One region of the Paenibacillus sp. FSL W8-0187 genome, then DNA from elsewhere that is predicted to be linked to it. Evidence: riboswitches for the same ligand, from Rfam matches in the RefSeq annotation. Region 1 holds a riboswitch; each other region holds the start of a gene.
What was found. Region 1 has a riboswitch for thiamine pyrophosphate ahead of MKY48_RS28340 (ECF transporter S component). Riboswitches for the same ligand answer to the same signal wherever they lie in the genome.
Positions count from the first base shown of each region.

Region 2: linked by a shared signal. The riboswitch ahead of tenA (thiaminase II) and the one ahead of MKY48_RS28340 (ECF transporter S component) in region 1 are both predicted to bind thiamine pyrophosphate.
Region 3: linked by a shared signal. The riboswitch ahead of MKY48_RS03210 (ABC transporter substrate-binding protein) and the one ahead of MKY48_RS28340 (ECF transporter S component) in region 1 are both predicted to bind thiamine pyrophosphate.

Region 1 covers NZ_CP150206.1:6,243,233-6,248,729, reverse strand. Annotated here, with positions in the region: gene MKY48_RS28355 (AraC family transcriptional regulator) at 1-175, shown strand, start outside; gene MKY48_RS28350 (SDR family oxidoreductase) at 796-1,650, shown strand; gene asd (archaetidylserine decarboxylase) at 1,716-2,519, opposite strand; TPP riboswitch at 2,683-2,795, shown strand; gene MKY48_RS28340 (ECF transporter S component) at 2,887-3,516, shown strand; gene MKY48_RS28335 (ABC transporter ATP-binding protein) at 3,554-5,173, shown strand; gene MKY48_RS28330 (energy-coupling factor transporter transmembrane component T) at 5,170-5,497, shown strand, end outside.
Region 2 covers NZ_CP150206.1:1,403,143-1,408,639, forward strand. Annotated here, with positions in the region: gene MKY48_RS06135 (iron-siderophore ABC transporter substrate-binding protein) at 1-686, shown strand, start outside; TPP riboswitch at 1,911-2,014, shown strand; gene tenA (thiaminase II) at 2,158-2,844, shown strand; gene thiM (hydroxyethylthiazole kinase) at 2,896-3,738, shown strand; gene thiD (bifunctional hydroxymethylpyrimidine kinase/phosphomethylpyrimidine kinase) at 3,735-4,754, shown strand; gene thiE (thiamine phosphate synthase) at 4,751-5,407, shown strand.
Region 3 covers NZ_CP150206.1:728,375-733,871, reverse strand. Annotated here, with positions in the region: gene MKY48_RS03220 (GGDEF domain-containing protein) at 1-1,040, opposite strand, end outside; gene MKY48_RS03215 (VOC family protein) at 1,277-1,660, shown strand; TPP riboswitch at 1,832-1,943, shown strand; gene MKY48_RS03210 (ABC transporter substrate-binding protein) at 2,058-3,089, shown strand; gene MKY48_RS03205 (MTH1187 family thiamine-binding protein) at 3,181-3,474, shown strand; gene MKY48_RS03200 (ABC transporter permease) at 3,471-4,226, shown strand; gene MKY48_RS03195 (ABC transporter ATP-binding protein) at 4,281-5,114, shown strand; gene MKY48_RS03190 (TatD family hydrolase) at 5,194-5,497, shown strand, end outside.

The sequences.
Region 1 (5,497 bases):
CACGCCGGTGCAATCATACATCATTCAGATGCGGATCGAGCGAGCGCAGCATCTGCTGCTGCACCAAGGCATGAACGTAACGGAGGTAGCTGACGCGCTGGGTTACCGGGATATTTTCTTTTTTAGCCGGCAATTTAAGCAGTATACGGGCAAGAGCCCATCCGAGATTCGGTGATTCCCTCGCCCTTCCATAACTTACCTGATTGGTAGGAGGGGTTAATGGTTTCATAGCAAGCGATTTAGGGTAAAAAACGAGATACAGTTTTATTTTATGAAGGGGGGAGAGAGGAATGAGCCCAAGAAGACGGGTGCGTGGACGTTTCTTCAGTCGTGGTGGCTGCGCTATTTTCAGAAATCGCTTGCGCCGCATGAAGACAACGACTCAGGATCATCAGGATGTATGGTTTTAAATGAGACCTGGCCTACATACGGGTGACGTTGAATCCCGTTATCATATACGCTTTTCTCTGGATGAACGCAAAAGGGAGCTAAATGGCTCCCTTTTTTCGATATGTTTTTAGGGTCCCCGCAAAGTATTTGGAATAAGCATCGAAGCATAGGCTCCACTTTGTGGGGCTATTTAGTGGATACATATGTGGATAGGGACTCTGATTGCATTGTAAAAGATGCATATACGAATAGGGATCCTGACGTTCCGAAATTTTGTTATATTAGGGATAAGCATAAAGCGTTGAAGGCAGGGTTTAAGAAAAATGGCCGGGCAGGCATTTCGAATAACGGAAGGGTGATGGGTGTGATAGAGAGAGTGGCATTGGCCGAACAAGCGGTGATCCGGTGGTAACGGCGGGAGCAGGAAAGGTTGCGCTGATCACGGGCGCGTCGAGCGGGTTCGGACTGCACATCAGCTTGGAGCTGGCAAAAGCAGGTTATGACGTGGCAGCGGGTCTGCGCAGGCCGGAGACGGCTGCAGAACTGTTGGCCCGAGCCGAACAAGCCGATGTTGCCAAGCGTATTCACGTATTCCAGCTGGATATCTGCATCGAGGAACAAGTCAAGGCCGCTGCCTTGGAGTTGGAGCAGAGGTATGGCCGCTTGGACGTGCTGGTTAACAATGCCGGGGAGGCGGTAGGCGGCATGGTGGAGGAAGTGCCGCTCAGCGGCTGGCGAAAGCAGATGGAGACGAATTTTTTCGGGACCGTATCGGTGACACAGCATATGCTGCCGCTGCTCCGGCGAACTGGAAAATCCAAAATCATTCTCATGAGCAGCATTAGCGGCGTGGTCGGATTTCCGGGTTATGGACCCTATGCGTCCTCCAAATTTGCGCTGGAAGGGTTTGGCGAAAGCCTGTCCATGGAAGTGATGCCCTTTGGCATTGATGTCGTGCTGATCCAGCCTGGTGCCTATGGCACGCCGATCTGGAACAAAAGCTTTGGGGAGCTTACGGTGAAGGAAGGATCACCCTACAGCGGTCTGCTGAAGGGCGTGCTGGACTATTCCGAGCGGACAGCCAAAGGAAGCGGGGATCCGCAGGAGGTAGCCAGGCTTGTGGCAAAAATTGCGTCCATGGCTAAGCCCAGGTTCCGCTATATGCTGCCCCGAGGCACGCGGGCGACCGCATGGATCAAGGGCGGACTGCCGGATCGGCTGTTTCAGCGGATCATTTATCGGATGCTGGGCCGGCGTTAATCATTCATGCAGCCAATGATTTATAGCCTTAACTTGTCATGCGATGTTTGGTAAGGTAGATGGAATCACCCTTTTCTGGCTGGGGACGGGTGAAGCAAACCGAGCAGTTCTCCCATCTTCACCTTGGAGCCGGGTTCCAGGTCACCGCGAGGGGTAAACGTGCCGTTCTCCGTCAAAAGTACAACTGTAGAGCCGAATTCAAAGTACGCGAGTTCATCGCCGATTTCGTATTTCTTCACACTCTCGTCAGCATAACGGATGCTGCTTACGTTCATGGCTCCGACCTTCACGACGGCAACTTCGCCGAACTCATGCGCAATATAGGTAATGAGGCGCTCATTGCGGCTGAGCACATTCCGGATATGGGTCATCGCAAAATCGTTCACGGGGTAAACGCGTCCCTTTAAATGCTCGCTTTCCGCCTGAACACCGGTTACCGGGGAATGAATGCGATGATAGTCGGTCGGGCTTAAATACAATACAAATGCATAACCGTGGATGTAGTTTTCCATTCTCGGTGATTTCGCGAGCAGCTCGCTCAAGGTATAATCCTGTCCCTTAACGCTTAGAATGGTACCGGCGTTGACGACGCCCATTGCCGAAATTGTGGCATCGACTGGGCTTACCATGGCGTCGGCGGTGTCATCTATGGCGCGTAGGCCTATTTTTAACCGGCGGGAAAAGAACTCGTTCAGTGAGCGGTATTCGTTGATTTCTTTCTCCGCTTCGTGCGCCGGAATTTGATAAATTCGTATGAATGCAGGTATTAGATGACGGCTCAGCCGGCTGTGGGAACAATGCCCCATGATTCGGGACAGCCACTTGCGGGAAGACAGCTCAGTCATCAGACGCAGCAATTGTTTAGCCATGTCATTCTCCTTTGTGCATAGGTGTCAGCAATAAACGTTGGTGGAAAAGCCAATCACTCTGATATTGACATAGAATGAGATGGAAATCAATAAATAGCCATTTTTGAAAAAAGGTTCTTGCTTATTCCGGAGTGAATGTGTATTTTAAAGTTAACATAAAACCGAATAGGAATACGGGGGCTTGAGTGAATCAGGCTGAGATTGCAGCTGCTATCCGCTGTTGACCGTTAATCTGAACTGGGTAATGCCAGCGTAGAGAATATCCGACCCTGCCTACATAGGGCCTATTTTTCCGTCTGCGCGTTTTTCCAGACGGTTTTTTGTTGTGTTTACACAAAAATAGAGGTGGAGAGGGGAATGTGTTGTTATGGGAACGTCTGTGCAAGAGAAGTTGGGGGTTCAGCCCCGAAAAGGACTGCGGTTAAGCGATATTTTGGTTACGGTACTGGTATCACTGGTGCTTGGCGTCATTTATCACTTCTGGGGTTCGGTTTACAATCTATTAAAACCGCTGTTCTTTGAAGCGGATGAGTTGTTATACGGCATGTGGTTCGCTGCAGCCACGCTTGCTTACTTGTTGATCCGGAAGCCGGGAGTGGCCATTATCGCGGAAGTGGCGGCGGCCCACGTAGAAGTGCTGTTTGGCAGCGGCTGGGGATTGACCCTACTGCTGTATGGCCTCATTCAAGGACTGGGGGCTGAATTGGTATTCGCGGCGTTCCGTTATCGGAGCACCTCGGCGTGGACGCTGGCGATTGCCGGTGCCGGTGCAGCCATCGGCTCGATGATCATGGACTTCTATTACAGCTATACGGATGACCTGCAGACGTGGATGTTCCTCGCTAAATACGGTATGCGGGTACTTAGCGGCGCCGTCATTGCAGGCCTTCTTATGCTCCTGTTGGCTAAAGCGCTCGACCGTACGGGCGTGACATCCCTGCTCCGTCCTGCGTCGAAGAAGGATTACGAAGCACTGGATGATCCGCGCCATGTCTAATGCCACGGTTAGCCCGGTTCCGGCTCAGTCTGCTGAGATGCTTCCGGAACCGGCCGTGTATGTGGAGGGATTGCGTCTGAAGTATCCGGGCGAGGAGCGATTGATGTTCAAAGACCTCTCCTTCTCGGCTGTCCGCGGGGAGAAGGTGCTGCTGCTCGGTCCGAGCGGCTGTGGCAAATCCACGCTGCTGCAGGTGCTTAGCGGGATGATTCCCCGCGCGACGGAGGTGCCGATGAAATGCGAGGCCCAGCTGATTCCACGCTCTTGGGGTTATGTATTTCAAGATCCGGATACCCAGTTCTGTATGCCGTACGTGGATGAAGAGCTGGCTTTCGTACTGGAAAATCTAAGTGTCCCTCGTGACGAGATGAAGGATCGAATGCAAGCGGCCCTGCGCGAGGTGGGGCTTGATCTTGAGGAGCTCCATATGCCGATCGGGCATTTGTCCCAAGGCATGAAGCAACGACTTGCGCTGGCATCGGCTCTGCTGCTGGAGCCGGAAGTGCTGTTCCTTGACGAGCCGTCTGCGCTGCTCGACCCGGAAGGCAGGGAGCAAATCTGGTCCGCGGTGAAGGCCGTTTCGGAAGGGCGTACGCTGATCATCGTGGAACACCGGATTGAAGAAATGGCCCAATATGTGGATCGTGTCGTGCTGTTCAGCCCGGATGGGGTGATTCTGGGCGAAGGTCCCCCAGCAGCGATATTCGCTGAATACGAGAAGGAACTCCAAGCCTATGGAATCTGGTATCCCGGCGTATGGGAGGATTATGCTCAGACCCGGGCGGGCAGAGAGTTGTTTGCTCTGGTCGACGCGCTGGGCAATCTCTTGTATGAGGCTGCTCCGCCGTACGCTCAACATGGGGAACCTGTCATTCAACTGGCGAATTTTAGGGGAATGAGATGGGATAAACCTGTTATCACCCTCCCTTCCGCCGAGGTGGTTCCGGGACAATTCATTGCGGTGGTAGGACCGAACGGAGCAGGCAAAAGCTCGCTGCTGCTCAGTTTGATGGGGCTGCTTCGCGCCGAAGGGACCTATGTGCTTTGCGGGGAAGAGGTCATTCAGGGCAAGCGCCGGAAGGTGCGAAAGAAGAGAGAGCAGCAGCTGCGCCAAATCGGATTCGTGTTTCAGAATCCGGAGCTTCAATTCCTGACGGAGCGCATCGGCGATGAGGTGGTTTACTCGCTGTTGGTGGATCATGTGCCGCCGGAGGAAGCGAAGGCGCAGGCCGACCGCTGTCTTGAACGCTTTGGACTGAAAGGCATGGAGGCTAGGCATCCGTACCAGCTGTCGACAGGCCAAAAGCGCCGCTTGAGCGTGGCTACGGCCATGGCAAGACAGCCGTCCGTCCTGCTCCTGGATGAGCCAACCTTCGGACAGGATGCGCGGAATACGTTTGCGATTCTGGAGATGTGCGAGCAGCTGCGCCGCGCGGGAACCGCTATTCTCATGGTGACGCATGAAATGGAGATCGCGCAGCGGGTGGCCACGCATATATGGGAAGTCCGGGAGGGACAGCTGACTTCGAGCATGCCTTCCCCGCGCTGGTCTGGCGGGATTGCATCCGAGCAGGCGGCTAAGAGAGTAAACGGCGCTGCCGACCCACGGGGTATCTTAGCCGCGGCCGATCAACGCCTCACGGGGGTGAACGCATGAATATATGGAACCCCGTGCGGATCACTTGGCTGCACCGGGCGAATCCGGTGGTGAAGCTGGGACTGATCTGTGCGCTGTTTTTCATGACGGTGCTGACCCATGATCTTGATTTTGTTTTGTATCAGGCGCTTATCTTTATGGTCTGTCTGGTGGTGCTCAGCGGGGTGAAGCCGTGGAAAATGCTGTTGTTCTTTATTCCGTTTCTGCTTGCCTTCATATCGTCCGCCTCTTCCATGATGCTGTTCGGTAAGGGGGAGACGATCTGGTGGGAGTGGGGATTGTTCCGGGTATCGGAAGAAAGCTTCTACCGGGGGCTGCATTTGG
Region 2 (5,497 bases), 2.6 Mb from region 1:
TTAAAGACCAGATGGAAGGCGTTACCGTTGTCGGGGAAGAGAGCCAGCCGAACATCGAACTGATCGCGGGCCTGCAGCCGGACCTGATTATCGGCAACAAGATGCGTCAGGAGAAAGTATACGAGCAATTGAAGGCGATCGCGCCGACCGTTTTTGCCGAGGATCTTCGCGGCGAGTGGCAGAACAATTTTGAACTGTATGCCAAGGCGCTGAACAAGGTATCCGAAGGCGAAGAGCTATTGGCTGCATACGACAAGCGGATTCAGGATTTCAAAGAGAAGGCCGGAAGCAAGCTGGACGAGACCGTTTCCGTGGTCCGTTTCATGGCTGGCAAGACGCGCGTGTACCATACCAATACGTTCTCGGGCGTCATTTTCGATAAAATCGGCATCGCCCGCAACGACATGACCAAGAACGCCAAGGACGATTTCGTTGACGAGATCACGAAGGAACGTTTGCCTGAGGCAGATGCCGACAGACTCTTCTACTTCACTTATGAAACCGGGGATGGCGGCGCCAACCAAACCGAGCAGGAATGGATCAACGATCCATTATGGAAAAACCTGAACGTCGTCAAGAACGGCCAAGCCCACAAAGTGGATGATGCAATCTGGAATACAGCAGGCGGCATCCTGGCGGCCAATCTGATGATTGACCAGTTGCAGGAGTTTTACGGCATTCAGTAATGAATGAAGACGAATGCTACAGGGTAGTATTATCGTATAGCAGATGATGCAAGGAAAAAGCTAAAAAAGGAGGCATCCCAAAAGATCTCAGATCTTGAGGGACGCCTCCTTTTTTAGCATCACAGCATCGCCAGTACTGCCGCTATAAGGCATGCCACACCGCACGCCAGCACAGCTTAACCAAGTCCCCTACTTCGTGCCGCTGCCCCTGACTGTTATCGGACTCCAGATCCCTTATTTCTCAATTTGACCCCGATTTTTAAATCTAACGGACACAGGATCCCTTATTACCAAAATAAACTGCCTATTTGCCATCATATTCTATGAATAACGTATCTGGTGTCCGTTAACTCTCAAAAATTACGCCTATTAAGCCAAATAACGTATCCTCAGTCCGTTACGCTCAAGGAGTAGCACGAAGTCCAGTAGATCATCAGTAGCCAAGACCAGCAAGTAGCACCAAGATCAGCAGTAGCACCAATACCAGTAGTAGAACCGAGCCAGCAGCAGCACCAATACCAGCAGTAACACCAAGATCAGTAGTAGCCAAGACCAGCAAGTAGCACCAAGCCAGCAGGTAGCAACAAGATCAATAGTAGCACTTAGACCAGCAGTAGCGATAAGACCACCTGTCAACGGACTCCAGGTCCCTTATTTCTCAAATTGCCCTCGATTTTTAAATCTAACGGACACAGGATCCCTTATTACCACAATTACCGGCCCATTTGCTATCATATTCTATGAATAGCGTACCTGGTGTCCGATAACTATCAAAAATCACACCTACTCAGCCAAATAACGTATCCTCAGTCCGTTACGCTCGAGGAGTAGCACCAAGTCCAGCAGTAGTAACAAGACCGGCAGTAAGCACCAATACCAGCAGCAGCCTCAGCTATACACGCTGTGTTACCCCGGAATCTACCTCTAAACCATAGCTACTCTGAGTTCCCGCCGGCCCCTACATCGATTATAATCCCAGCCATCCATGCATACCCCTAGACACCCAACGCTTATGTACTCATTATGTTGGGGAATACATGACAGCCGAGCGTCAGTGTTCCCGTAACAAGTTTCGGCCGCCGGCGTTTTTGCGAATGACCTCCGCCACCGTACATCATCCTAATCCCCACTCATGGGAAAGCTTCGAACGTGGGGCTTCGTTCACGAACAGTTAATGTTTGACAGCATCCATAAACCTATGTACAGTATTAGACAAAAGAATAGGAAGTCCACTAGGGGAGCCGTTGGCGGCTGAGACAAGAGCGTATCTTGGACCCTTTGAACCTGATCTAGTTCGTACTAGCGTAGGAAAGTGGAGCCTTCGTATATGAGGTCTTGGTGCGCCTTTTTTGGCGCACCCGGGCTTGTTGACGAAGCCGCTCCAGTTTTCGGGGGCGGCTTTTTAGCGTTGTCTGAAAAGTCGTATCTTACGGACTTCCTGCTCTTCAATATGTTGGAGGTGGGGACAAAAATGAGTTTCACGCAAGCGCTCCGTCAGCAGGCGGGAGACATTTTTCAAGCAATCTTCGATCATCCCTTTGTAAAAGGCATTGCCGAGGGGAACCTGGCGCGAGAACAGCTGATTCACTATGTGAAGCAGGATTTTGAGTATTTGAATGCCTACATGCGGATTTACGGTATCGCCATATCCAAATCGACCAGCAGGGAAGAGATCGCCACCTTTAACGAACAGATATCATTCATCCTGCACAGCGAGGTGCACCCGCATCAGAATTTGTGCGCAGCCGCCGGGGTGACCTACGAAGAGCTTCAGGGCTATCCGCTGGCTCCGTCCGCGCATCATTATATCCGACATATGCTGACGGTGGCGCATGAGGGCAGTCTGGGCGAGATTATGGCCGTATTGCTGCCTTGCCCATGGACGTATCTGGAGATTGGCCGCAAGCTGCTGGATGAAGTGAAGCCGGATGCATCCCATCCGTTCTATGACTGGATTTATTTCTACGGCAACCGTGGGGAAGACGCGACAGCCAAGTTCTGCAACCGTGTCGATGAATGGGCAGAGCATGCGACGGCCGCCGAGCGGGAACGGATGAAGGAGCATTTTATGCTGAGCTGCCAGCTGGAGTATATGTTTTGGGACATGGCTTACAAGCAGGAGGAATGGCCGGTGCAGCTTGAGGCTGCGGTGCTGTAAGGAGTCATAATAAGCACATAAATTCCAATATAGATAAGAGAGGCGATTCATATGCATGCATGGGAAAAAGAGGTTTCGGCGCTTTTAACGAAGGTACAGCAGACGAGCCCCCTCGTTCACAATATGACAAACGTGGTGGTTACGAATTTTACGGCTAACGGCTTGTACGCGCTGGGCGTGTCGCCGGTCATGGCTTACGCGCCGGAGGAAGTGGCGGATATGGCCGCCATAGCGGGCGCGCTCGTGCTGAACATCGGCACGCTGAACCGCGAGCTGGTGGATGCGATGATTCTCGCCGGGCAATCGGCGAATGCGCACGGTGTGCCGGTTCTGCTGGATCCGGTCGGTGCGGGAGCGACCCGTTTTCGGACGGAGTCGGCATTGCGGATTCTGAGTGAGGTGAAGGTCTCGCTCGTGCGCGGAAACGCGGCTGAAGTCGCTCATCTTGTCGGGGAGGCCCGAGAGATTAAGGGCGTAGACGCTGGCAACAGCACTGGCAGTCATCATGCTGAGCTGGCCGTGCGGGCTGCACGCGAATTAGGCACGATCGTGGCCATTACCGGTGAAGAGGACGTAATTACCGATGGAACAGAGGTGTGTATCATTACCGGAGGGAATGCTCTGCTTACGAAGGTGACTGGCGCAGGGTGCCTGCTGACCTCGGTGCTGGGTGCCTTTGCCGCAGTGGAAGCAGACCTGCTGCTTGCGGGTACGGCGGGTCTGGCCTTCTACGGGGCCGCGGCGGCGAGAGCTGCGGAATGCACGGCGGACCAAGGACCGGGAAGCTTCCAGATCGCTTTCTTGGATGAGCTGGCAAAACTTCATCCAGGCTCGTTGGCGGGATATGCCGCTGTCCGGGAAGCGGGAACGGCTGCCGCCGGTGGCGCACGATGAGCAAGACTCGCGTGCCCCGGGCACTGACGATTGCCGGGTCCGACAGCGGCGGCGGCGCCGGCATTCAGGCCGATCTGAAAACCTTCCAGGAACTCGGTGTATACGGCATGTCGGCGATTACCGCGATCACGGTGCAGAATACCTTGGGGGTTCACGGCGTATATCCGCTTCCCCCAGAGGCAGCAGCCGAGCAGATGGAAGCGGTTGGCTCAGACCTCGGAGTAGATGCATTGAAGACGGGCATGCTGTTCAACGCCGAGGTCATTCGGCTGGTTGCTGACCGGATTCGGGCATTCGGCTGGGGGAAGGTCGTTGTCGATCCCGTGATGATTGCCAAGGGCGGAGCGGAGCTGCTGCAAAGCGAAGCGGTGCAGGCTTTAAGAGAAGACTTGCTGCCGCTGGCCTTGATCGTCACCCCCAATATACCGGAGGCCGAAGTATTGGCGGGGATGCGTATCCGCACGATGGAAGATCGGAAGGAAGCGGCGAGACGTATTCATGATCTGGGGCCCAAGATTGTGGTGATCAAAGGCGGCCATGACGAGGGAATGCCGGGCGTCGCCGGTGAAGGTTCGGATCACCAAAGAGACAGAGGAGCAGATATAGCGGCGGGTACGCAGCAGGAAGAGTTGCCGCAGTCCGAAAGTACGTATGGCCAAACGAGAACTGCCAACCCTCTCGGGGAGTTAAGTGAGGGACGCTCTCCTAGTATCAAGACCGACGACAGATTCGGTAATGCCGAAAGTCCTCCGGTCATGGACCTCGTATACGATGGCACTGCCTTCTCCGAACTATACGGCAAAAGAATTCATACCGTTCATACGCATGGTACCGGCTGTACTTTCTCTGCCGCCATCACTGCAGGCCTGGCCAAAGGCTTGAGTGCATTCGATGCGATTCAGAGCGGGCGCTTATTCATCCAGGCCGCCATTGAGGACGGCTTAAACCTGGGGCAGGGACACGGCCCCACGAATCATTGGGCGTATCGTCGCCGCCGTCAGGAGGTGCTGCGATGACGGGGAGAGTGACACCCGAGATGATGAGGCAGCATCTACGGATGTACCTCGTACTCGGCAGTGTGAACTGTATCGAAGAGCCAAGCCGGATTGTGCAGGAAGCACTGGCTGGCGGCGTAACCATGGTCCAGTTCCGCGAGAAGGGACATGGCTCGCTTGTTGGCGTGCCGATGATCCAGTTGGCTCGCCGGATCCAGGATCAGTGCCGCCAAGCGGGCGTACCCTTCATCGTCAATGACGATGTGGAGCTGGCACTGAAGCTGAACGCCGACGGCGTGCACGTCGGCCAGGACGACGAATCCGCGGCTTCCGTCCGCGAGCGGATCGGCAACCGGATTCTCGGCGTTTCCGCCCACACGGTGGAGGAAGCGCGGCGCGCGATTCTCCACGGTGCCGATTATCTTGGCATCGGGCCGATCTATCCGACCCGCTCGAAGGATGATGCCAAGACTGCGCAAGGCCCAGCAATTCTCCATGAGCTTCGCGAAGCTGGAATCCACCTGCCGATCGTTGGGATTGGCGGGATTACCGTGGAGCGCGTGGAGGAAGTGATTGGAGCGGGTGCGGATGGCGTCGCGGTGATATCCGCCGTGACGGGAGCGGAGTCGATACGGGAGGCTGTGGAGGCTATTGTAGATAAGAGCTTCAGGTAGTGGATGTTTTTCATGTGAAAGGATGTTAACAATTAATAGAACTTACTATAAAAAAAGAGTGTCGAAATTTTTCGACACTCTTTACAACTA
Region 3 (5,497 bases), 1.9 Mb from region 1:
CGATTATACAGCCCCGTAAGATCATCGCGATGTGCCAGGGATTCACTCTGCATCAGACTTTCATGCAGTCGGTCCAACAAGCGGTCGTTCTCGAACTGGATCAAAATCTGCCTGAACAAGATCAGGATAACGCACAGGGAAAGGCCGGTAAACAGTCCAGTCCACCCTCCAAAATGCTGCGCCATAAGGGCAAACATCCCGCCGAGCACGCTGTAGGGAAGCAGGTACCTTACGATCAGGTTTCCGGTTGAACGAGGCTCCCGCTCGCCAACAGATGGATTACGGGTTTCAGGAGCGGACTGTCCGCCTGCGAAACTAATGAAAAATACCGATAACGTATAGAGTGGATACAGGTAGGAGCGAACCTCGATATCCAAAAGATCAACGAGATAGATGTACAGAACATCTCCGGCAATAAATGTACTTCCGCCAAGACATAACAGGATGGCCGCCCATTTCCTTAACTGTCCGGTATTAAAATACAACACCAGTGTAAAAAAAATAAGTACCATTGCGCACAGTGGATACAGCATGTCCACCCAAAGGTTTCCCCATACTGCCTCATGGACCAGACCCTGAAGCTCAGGCTTGATGAAATATTCCCATCCTACCGTCATGACCGCTATGCCAACAATCAGGATATCCAGCATAAACCGCAGCCCCCGAAACGAACCCTGAACATGCCGGAATAAATAAATGAGAGAACTTGCGAACAGGATAAGTTCGAGCCCCCAGAACAAATGGGTTAGAACTGGCAGGAAAGCGTTCTCTTTTCCAAACCAGATATTGCATGCGTGGAGGGTTCGGGCCACTGCCTCCCCCATCAATCCGAGACTCACAATAAGCCAAAACCTGCGAAGATGAACCTCAAAACGCCGACGGATCCGCATTAAATAAACGGAAGCGGCTGCAGGAGAAATAATGACTAGTACACGCTGAAGCGATAAAGCATCAGGCATCCACAGAGCGATCATTATCTGAATGAATGCATATATTATGGCGAGTCGAATCCACAGATGATCTGCTGGAGTTGGACTCATAAGCATTCCTCCTCGGCCAAAAGGTACGCTGGTTCACTTTAAGTGTGTTAGGTCTTTTGAATTAACATATCTATTTCTCATGATACTTTTTGCCCACCCAAAAGTAAAGATGAGGAAATGAAAGAAAAATCATCTTATTAGTCTGTGCACAAACAACATAACACCCACTTGACGTATAGGAATTATATGATAATATTTCAGTCATATCTTATATGAATCGGAAGGGGTGTTGAACCATGTCACAGAAACGATTGGATCATGTTGGTATTGTTGTCCGGGACCTTGAAGCTACAATCGCCTTCTATACATCCGTAGTCGGACTTGAGCTGAAGGACCGCCTGACCCATACTAATGGCGTCATCCAGCTGGCGTTCCTAGGATTTAACGGCAGCAACGAGACGGAAGTCGAGCTTATTCAGGGATACAGCGACACGCTGCCTTCGGAAGGAACGGTACATCATTTTGCAGTCAGCACGGATAACATTGAAGAGGAATATGCCCGTGTGCAGGGACTTGACGTTCCTCACTTGGACGAGGAAATCGTGACGCTTCCGAACGGGTACCGCTATTTCTTCGTGCACGGTCCCGAAGGAGAATGGATTGAGTTCTTCCAGCGCTAATCTCTGCGTAGAAGCCGTATTCAAACACTTTACCTTGTGAAAGGTTCATAGCATCAATTAATTCTCCCATTGCATTAGTGTTCTAACAAAGACCTGTCACGTTCGCGCCTCTTCGAACTAGACAGGTCTGCTGTGTTAGGACTATAATAGCGGATGTAATGATCGAAACTTCATAAATACCGGGGGAGCTGGAATTTGGCCGGCTGAGAGTGTATCCGATATGATACTGACCCTTACACCTGATCTGGGTAATGCCAGCGTAGGAAGCCCATGTTTGCGGCAGCTATTTATTTGCCGTGGTATACACTTACGCCGTCATGCGTCCTGATATCATCAGGGCGTTTTTTTTGTGGAGTTGCGAGGTAATAGAAAGAGAACTTAAAGGAGAGAAGAAACGATGAAGAAGGGAAGATGGATTCCGCTGCTTCTCGCTTGCGTCCTGCTGATGGTTGCGTCCGGATGCGGTACAAGCGGAGAGAACAAGAAGACAGGCGCCGCAGGTGAGGACAGTCAGACTTCCGGGAAGCTCCGTGACGTACAGCTGATGCTCGATTGGTCTGCCAATACGAATCACACCGGCCTGTATGCAGCGAAGGAGCTTGGGTATTATGAGGAAGAAGGGCTTAATGTCCAGATCGTCCAGCCGGGAGCAGGCGGAACGGATACGCTGGTCGCATCCGGAAATGTGCCGTTTGGCATCAGCTATCAGGAAGGCGTAACGCTGGCCAGAACCCAAGGATTGCCGCTCGTTTCCATCGCAGCGATCATTCAGCATAATACATCCGGCTTTGCGGCTCCCAAGGATAAAGGCATCTTGAAGGCAGGCGATTTTGAAGGGAAATCCTATGGCGGCTGGGGTTCGCCTGTGGAGGAAGCGGTTATGAAGTCCATCATGGAGATCGATGGTGCCGATGTCAGCAAGGTGAATATGGTCAATATGGGCGATGCCGATTATTTTACGGCCGTCAAACGCGACATTGATTTCGCCTGGATTTTCTATGCTTGGACGGGTATTGAAGCCGAGCTTCGCAATGAGCCGCTTGACATGATTTATGTGAAGGACTACTCCAAGCAGCTTGATTATTACACACCGGTGATCGTAACGAACGAGAAGCAGATCCAGGAAGACCCTGAGCTTGTCAAAGCGTTCATGCGGGCGACTTCAAAAGGATACAACTATGCGATTCAACATCCCGAAGATGCGGCAGCCCTGCTGACGAAGGCTGTTCCCGACCTGGATGCCGAACTGGTTCTCGCCAGCCAGAAATGGCTGAGCCCCCGTTATCAGGATGATGCATCCCGCTGGGGCGAACAGAAAGCCGAAGTATGGTCGGGGTACGCAGACTGGATGTTTGAGCGCAAGCTGCTGGAGAAGGAGCTTGACGCTGACAGCGCATTTACCAATGAATTTTTACCGGAGAAGCCATAAGGTTATTTCTATATTAAAGAAGAGAGACGGCCTTTGCAGCAGGCCGCCTCTCTTCCATTACAATACAGCTTGCACGAAAGGATGAGTTTATATGGCGAATACTCTCTTGAGCATTCAAGTAATACCGAGAACGCCAAACGGGACCGACAGCATCCCTTATGTAGATGAAGCGATCAAGGTTATTCAGGAATCAGGCGTGAAATACGAGGTTCATGCACTCGAAACGACCATGGAAGGAGAGCTCTCCGAGCTGCTCAGGATCGTTGAGCGCATGCACGAGGCGCTGGTGAATGCGGGCAGTCCCAGCATCATATCCCAGGTCAAAATCGCGCATCATCCAAGCGGCATCAGCATGGATAAGCTGACTGAGAAATACCGTCCATGAGAAGCTGGTGGAGTTCTGTTTGGCCGCCCGTTGTGGCGGTTCTCTTCTTTTTGGTGGTATGGCAGGCGGCAGTATCCGTGTTCGACATTGAACCCTTTATTTTGCCTGCACCGACGGCCATCGGGCATGAGGCCGTTACTGGAGCTTCCGGTCTCTTCCAGCATACAGCGGCCACCCTGCAATTAACCCTGATCGGCTTTATAATCGGTACGGCAATCGGTCTAATCATCTCGCTGGCACTGCACATGGTGCCTTTTCTCAAAACCGCCCTTTATCCGCTTCTTATTCTTAGCCAAAATGTGCCGACAATCGCCCTAGCCCCGCTTCTCATGATTTGGTTCGGCTTCGGCATGCTGCCCAAGGTTATCGTGATTACGCTGGTCTGCTTCTTCCCTGTCGCTGTTGCGGCCCTGGATGGACTCGCACGTACCGACCGCACCATGATGAATTATATGCAGATGGCGGGGGCTACCTCGTGGCAAATTTTCACCAAGCTGGAGCTGCCGCATGCCCTTCCCTCCATCTTCTCCGGGATTCGAATTGCGGCCACCTATTCGGTGATGGGGGCGGTTATCGGGGAATGGATCGGCTCGGACCGGGGAATCGGCTACTACATGATGCTGCAAAAATCCGGCTACCGCACGGATCGGGTATTTGTTGCCATCCTGGTCATCGTCTTGCTCAGCCTGCTGATGGTGCTGCTGATCACCCTGCTGGAGAAGCGGCTCATCCGCTGGAATCGAAAAGGTTGAGCCCCTTGTGAATAGACATTTCGAATCTTATATGAAAAGAGGCCATTTATCGATATGACACCTCAAGTATCCCTGCCTGTGCAGGACGGGGCTTACCCGTCCACTGCGTCGGTCTCATCAGCACCTGCCCTCGAGGTTCGCAGCCTTCGGAAAACCTTCCGCGACCGGCGCAGCGAAGTGCATGTACTGGATGGCCTTTCGCTTCAGGTACAACCCGGGGAATTCGTCTCCTTGATCGGTCCTTCAGGCAGCGGAAAGAGCACACTCTTCCATATCATCGGGGGATTAACCGCTCCGGATACGGGTTCGGTCCTCATGGATGGTCAGGACGTGACCGGGGAAAAAGGCCGCATCGCCTATATGCCTCAACAGCCAGCCCTGTTCCCTTGGCGTACGGTGGAGGACAATGTGCTCCTTCCCGAGGAGCTGAGAGGCACCACGAAAGCCGCTGCCAGGGAACATGCCCGCAGCTGGATGGAACGGGCCGGCCTCACCGGCTTCGAGAAGGCGTATCCGCACACCCTTTCAGGCGGAATGCAGCAGCGGGCGGCTTTTCTGCGCGCACTAATGAGTCCCCAGGAAGTCATGTGCCTGGATGAACCGTTCAGCGCATTGGATGCGCTGACGCGCAGCGATATGCAGCGCTGGCTGCTCGATATCTGGGAGGATACGCGCCGTTCGGTGCTGATGATTACCCATCATATCGAGGAGGCACTGCTCCTTTCGGACAGCATCTATATCCTGTCAGCCCGGCCCGGAACCATCTTGAAACGGGTAGAAGTCCCTTTCTCCCGCCCGCGCCGGGAAAACATCCTGATGGATCCGTCCTTCATCGCATTAAAAACCGAAATTTCCGCCATCATGCGGGAAGAACAGCATAAGCGCTGACCGATTAAGGCCAGCGGAATACATACATCCATGATTAGCCAAGCGCTTCGTGGAAGCTTACAAGCGAGGTTATGTAACGATGAAATCATTCACGCAAAGTGAAGCCAATTTACCACTGTTGGACACTCATATTCATCTGGACAGCTATTCGTTATCCGATCAACAAGCGATTCTCGCGGATATCCGTCATCATGAGGTTCAATCCGTTATCTCCGTCTCCATGCATCTGGCTTCCTGCAAGCGAAACCTGGAGCTGGCCAGGCAGTACGGACCGATGGTGCGGCCGGCTTTCGGTTATCATCCGGAGCAGCACCTCCCTTCCACGAACGAAACCGAAGAGCTGCTGGATTGGATGGCAGAGCATGCCGATGAGATGGTCGCCG